Regions from separate parts of the Clostridium sp. CM027 genome, predicted to be linked through region 2. Evidence: a T-box and tRNA genes for the amino acid it is inferred to sense, from the RefSeq annotation. Region 2 holds a T-box; the other holds one or more tRNA genes.

Region 1 (3,219 bases), 320 kb from region 2:
CGCCGTTTTTCTTACATTTAAACTTGATGCTGTAATATTACCAATTCCAGTAATCACACTGCTTGTACTATCTGTGTTTGAATCCTGTGCTGTTGTAGCTTTCACATATTGCTCACTTACATAACCTGTTTTGCCACCATAATTTATCTTACAAAAACCATTTGATTTTTCATACATTGTCACTTTAGTTCCGCGTGTAATAACATTAGCAACAGAATAATTTATCCCGAATCCTGTTCTTACATTTAAATAATCTGTTGTTACTGTTCCTGACGTCCCCGCTCCATTTGTTGTACTCGTAGAACCAGACGTATTTGCCGATATTTTTATATATGAGCTATGTACATATCCAGTTTGTCCTTTATAATTTATTTTATAGAATTCCCCTTCTTTACCAAGTGTCTCTACCTTCGCATTTCTCGCAAGAGAAGATATAATTGATGATGAAATTGATGATTTTTGCCTGACATATAATGAACTTGCAGTCACCGTTCCATTATCAGCGAACACAACATGTGAACCCGCCATAGTTAATAACATTGCTATAAAAGCTACTCTTTTTTTCATATGCTTACCTCCTATATTTTAAATGAATATGAATTATCGAAATATGTAAATTATTTCTAATGTAAATGTTTTATTTTTTTCTCCTAGAGTTTTACTTGCATTTTTAGTCTCTGCAATATTTTCCAGGAAATATTTTGAGAATTTAGCTTGTCTACTTATTATAACTAGTACTATTCATATTTTTACATCAATCTTCCCCTTTAATTTAAGACTAATACCAATGTCACAAATTTTTCCTTTTTTTTGTACAATACCATTGTAACAGAAAGTAATAATTTTTTATATACATATAATTTATAAAAAACCACTGATTTTCATGACTTTTACCTGTATTCCACTTATTAAATCAAATAAAACGAGGATATAATTATACAAATAATCTTTATATTTCTCAATTCAATTACGTGGTAATATTTGTTAAAATGTATTATAATTATTATTGTGTTACAACATTCTATTTAGCATCTATGAGCTTATTTTATGTAACACGAATCTTGCGAGGTGATAATTATGCCCAGAGGAAGAAAGAAAATTGAAAATTCTAAAAGTGAATTGATTCATGTGAGAATAAGTGAAGAACTATCAAATGCCCTAAAAAGTTTTTGCAAGGCAAGTAATATAAATAAAAGTGAAGGAATAAGACTCCTCCTTGAAAGTATTCTGAAATAAATGCTACACTAAAAAAGTAGTTAAGATATAACTCTCAACTACTTTTTTACTATCCTTTTAAATTATAATCCTCGGTGCTTCAACAGCTCCGAAGGAGCTGCATTAACGACTTCAGAAGTAAATTTATACTCCCGCTGAAGTTTTCTCTTTGTCATGGTAATCAACTCCCATTTATGGGAATATGAGAATTTTCTTCTGAAATATCGTTAAAAGTTCTTGCCACAAGCAACAATTCGTTTGTTACCTTTTATTAATTTACTTTTATCTACTCCAACTTTCACTTTTATCTTTTTCATTTATATTCAACCTCACCTTATATATAATTACACTTCTAGTGCTAATAAAACACGATTGTTTCCTCTTATTTGTTCTGTCTATCAGTATTATTACCCAATATATGTAATATTAATCAATCCGTTAAATATAAAAGCCTGGAGATAGATTTCTCTACCCCCAAGCTACGTTTTACTATATTTCTATTCATACTATGCCACTTTATAACTCACCGTCTGTCTACTTTTGCTCTGCTGAACGTACAAAAAAGCACCAGCAGTTATGCCAGTGCTAAAAAATATTTGTTTCCATATTACAAACTTGGAGCTGAAAAAGGGGATCGAACCCTCGACCTACGCGTTACGAGTGCGTTACTCTACCAACTGAGCTATTTCAGCATATACAAAACAATTTAAACTAATACCTATACATGTTTTTATTTAGTTGCAACCCATTTATATCTTTAAATGAATTAGTAGCAATCAAAATAATATCAACTAACACCCATATTCCAAAACCACCAAAGGTTAAAATCATTAAAATTCCCGTACCTATTTTACCTACATAAAATCTATGAATACCAAATGCCCCAACAAAAATACACAGCAATAAAGCAACTAACCAGTTTTTTTCACTAATAATCCGTTCACCAGTCGTATTAGGTTGAATTAATAAATTAATCCCACATATTTTACAAAAATTAGAGCTATCTTCGTTTTGAGATCCACAACTAGGACAGAACATTAGATCACCCTTTTTAGCTTATTTTGAATGCCTTTCTTACATTTTATCATATATGGTATCATTTTACTATATGTATGGGCTAAGTGTTTTTAAAATAATTATGATTCTTAAAGTAAAAAGGAGTGACGAAAACGCCACTCCAAGCTATAACGACATATCTTTCACACAATTAAGTTTTTTCATATACTCACTTTCAACAGAATCTATATCCCTCTCATTTGATTTTTTGACAATAACTTCATCGTTAATTTGTGGAATTGAATTTGGCATAGCACCTTTAAAAAGCTCTCCAACTATATTACCTATATAATTTTTAACTTCAGGGTTATCTAAAATATTTGCAATATCTACTGTATCTAGCTTCTTAACTTTGTTGCCGTAGTCCCTGTAAAATCTCAGAGCCTGCTTTATAAGTTTAGAATTATTAATACCTTTCTTCTCCATATTGCTCACATAATTAATTAAGTCTTTATCTGTTTCCTCTCCTAGATTTGATGATACAGTTTTACGGAGTGCTCCCATAATTATTGACCTGCTACTGTAGTTGCAGCAACTTCTTTATTTCCATCTAAGTATTCAAGTACTAGCAATTCTTTATATCTTTCAGCGAACAGTATAGAATTTGCACATTGAGGGTTTTTATTATCTATGAGCTTTGGCTCAGTTTTTATGAACTCTGTTTGTAAATATTCTAGTAGTAACTTTGCAGGTCCACCTATTATTCTTATATCTTTACAAGTATTTGGTTTAAAAGAGCTATTAATTGAACTTATTGCTTTCTCCACATATGGTTTTAATACTAAATCTTTAATGTCTTTTAATACATTTGCTTCCCCAAAAGGTAGTTCGTCATCTTCTAAATATTCGATAGCATCTGATATATCATAATTACCATCAGATCCGTCAGCAGAGTTGAACTTAGTGAGTAATGCTTCTATTGTTGGCTCAAACCCATGTTGTGCAAAA
Region 2 (3,219 bases):
AGATTTTATCCTGTACTTGCTTTTTTTAATTATAATAGCTTAGTTTCTATTTCTTCTTTAATTCTTGAAATAAATGAGTCTAAAGAAGTTGCACCTTCATCACCATTTTTGCGGCTTCTAACAGAGACTTCATTTAGTTCTGCCTCTTTTTCACCAACTATTAATAGGAAAGGGGCTCTTTCATTACGAGCTTCACGAATCTTGTAGCCAATTTTTTCTGCTCTAAAGTCTGCAGAGGATCTGATTCTTGATTCCTTAAGCTTTGCAACTACCTTTTCTGCATAATCATGATATTTTTCAGAAATAGGTAATACCTTAACTTGTAGTGGTGCAAGCCAAGTTGGGAAGGCACCAGCATATTTTTCTATAAGCATTGCAAGTGTTCGCTCATAGCAACCAATAGAAGTTCTATGGATAACATATGGACGTTTTTTAACTCCATCTTTATCAATATAAGTCATGTCAAATCTATCTGGCAGTGCGAAGTCAATTTGCACTGTAATTATAGTATCTTCTTTACCATGAACATTTTTGAATTGAAGGTCAAGCTTAGGACCGTAGAAAGCAGCTTCACCGATAGCTGTTTTATAATTTATTCCTAAGTGATCTAGTATATCTTTCATCTTCGATTCAGTTTCTGCCCAAGCCTCAGGGTTGTTAATATACTTATCTTTATTTTTTGGATCCCATTTAGAGAATCTGTAAGTAATATCATTTTCGATTCCAAGTGTTTTCATTACATAGTTAATTAAATTTATAACATCTTTAAATTCTTCTTCTAATTGCTCAGGGGTAACAACTAAATGACCCTCTGAAATAGTGAACTGACGTACTCTCATAAGACCATGCATTTCACCTGAAGATTCATTTCTAAATAAAGTTGAAGTCTCCCCATATCTAATTGGAAGGTCACGATAACTCTTTTGATCTGCATTATAAATTGTAAATTGGAATGGGCATGTCATTGGGCGAAGTGCCATGACTTCCTCATTTTTAGATTCATCACCAAGGACAAACATTCCATCTTTATAATGATCCCAGTGACCAGACATTTTATATAAATCGCTCTTAGCCATAAGAGGAGTCTTAGTTAAAACATAACCTCTTTTTTCTTCCTCATCTTCAACAAAACGTTGTAATAATTGGATTACCCTTGCGCCATTAGGCATAAGTAGAGGCAAACCTTGACCTATAACATCTGATGTTGTAAAGAATTTTAGTTCACGGCCAAGCTTGTTATGGTCTCTTTTTTTAGCATCTTCCATCTTCTCTATATGAGCATCTAAATCGGATTTTTTAGTGAAGGCAGTTCCGTATATACGGCTAAGCATCTTGTTTTTCTCGTTACCTCTCCAGTAAGCTCCTGCAACTTGAGTAAGTTTAAATGCCTTTACATACTTTGTAGACATTAAATGTGGTCCCGCACAAAGATCTGTAAATTCGCCATGTTTGTAGAATGATAATTTTGCGTCAACTGGTAGGTCTTCAATTAATTGAACTTTGAAATTTTCATCTCTTTCTTCCATAAAAGCAATAGCTTCATCTCTTTCAAGCTCGAATCTTTCTATTGGAAGATCTTCTTTAACAATCTTTTTCATTTCTACTTCGATTTGTTTAATTTCATCTGCTGAGAAAGAATCTTGTTTATCAAAATCATAGTAGAAACCCCCATCTATAGCAGGTCCGATGGCAAGTTTTGTACTAGGGAACAATCTCTTTACTGCTTGAGCTAAAATATGAGTAGCACTATGCCTAAAGGCTTTTTTACCTTCTTCGCTATCAAAAGTTAATATACTAACATCGCAGTCCTTAGTGATTTTATAACGTAAATCTACGATTTCATCATTAACCATTCCAGCACAAGCAACTCGTGCAAGGCCCTCACTAATATCTTTCGCAATTTCAATTACAGTCATTTCAGATTCATAAGTTTTAATTGAACCATCTTTTAATTTAATGTTTATCATATGTATTGCTCCTTTCTTTTATCTTATAGGGTTAAGTCATATTTGAGAAATAACACTAGCATAAATATTATGCGCAATTCTTTAAACCTATATTTTTATAAAACAAAAAAAACCCGTCCCAATTCTAATTATAGAATTGGGACGAGATTATAATTTCCCGCGGTTCCACCCAAATTGTTTATAAAATAAACCACTTAATAATTATAACGGAATTACCGGACTTTATTGAAGTCACTCAGAGGCAGTCTTCAGCCAATTTCATTTAAGAATACTTCCAGCTAAGGTATCCTTTCTCTGTAAATGTGCCATGGCTTACTTTTCTCTTCGTAGAATTAAATTATTATATTTATATTAATTATAGCACTTGCACTAAAGATGTCAAGGTAGCAAATAAAGTTATTTAGGCGTTTTCAACAAAATAAATAGTAGGTAAGATTTTCTATTTTACTACTTTAAATTGTGGTGGATAAGTATTTTCAGAGAGTACATCAAAGATGAAACCTTGATTTGTAAGACCCTCAATAATTTCAGGTAAGGCTTCAACTGTTGTGGTTTTTGGATTTAAATCATGCATTAATATAATGGCGTGTTTAGTCCGACTAGATTGAGTTAAAACTGATTCTATAATCTTATGTTTGTGCTGACAAAAAGCGGAAGCATCACTAGAATCAACATTCCAATCAAAGTATTTATAACCATCCTTATTCATTTCACTAATTACAGTGCTCATTATTTCCATGCCACCGTAACTGTGACTAATAGTATTATTAGAGCCACCAGGATATCTTAAAATATGACTAGGCTTTTTACCTGTAATTTCAGTAAGGAACGAATCTAATTTTTTTACGTCTTTTTTAAAATTATCTGGCGATGCATAAATACTATTATAATCATGACTGTAAGTGTGATTAGCTAAAGTGTGCCCATCGTCAGAAATTTGTTTATACAAAAATCTTGATTCAGGGTGACCATTTACAAAAAAAGTAGCCTTAATATTATATTTTTTTAGGACTTTTAAAATTTGTAAAGTGTTGCTAGATACCCCGTCATCGAAGGTTAAATAAGCTATTTTAGTATTATCTAATTTGGATTTATATAAGACTTCATCCTTTTTGATAGTACTTTCGAGGATCTTATTTTGTGATTTTAACTTCTTATTGTCCTCATGAATCTGAGCTATTTGATGCGACAATAAACTATGTTGATGTTCACTTGAAACTACGGTTACTTGGCTAACTGCGACTCCTAAAAA

What was found. The T-box of region 2 lies ahead of thrS (threonine--tRNA ligase). A T-box ahead of a tRNA ligase gene usually reads a tRNA of that ligase, here a tRNA-Thr.
Region 1: it encodes a tRNA-Thr, which carries the amino acid that the T-box ahead of thrS (threonine--tRNA ligase) is inferred to sense. The anticodon was not compared.

What each region holds. Positions count from the first base shown of each region.
Region 1 covers NZ_CP077725.1:2,723,845-2,727,063, reverse strand. Annotated here, with positions in the region: gene KTC92_RS12860 (C40 family peptidase) at 1-567, opposite strand, end outside; gene KTC92_RS12855 (CopG family transcriptional regulator) at 1,078-1,236, shown strand; tRNA gene KTC92_RS12850 (tRNA-Thr) at 1,832-1,907, opposite strand; gene KTC92_RS12845 (TM2 domain-containing protein) at 1,927-2,253, opposite strand; gene KTC92_RS12840 (hypothetical protein) at 2,398-2,775, opposite strand; gene KTC92_RS12835 (ParM/StbA family protein) at 2,778-3,219, opposite strand, start outside.
Region 2 covers NZ_CP077725.1:3,040,313-3,043,531, forward strand. Annotated here, with positions in the region: gene thrS (threonine--tRNA ligase) at 30-1,967, opposite strand; T-box leader at 2,102-2,304, opposite strand; gene KTC92_RS14510 (polysaccharide deacetylase family protein) at 2,407-3,219, opposite strand, start outside.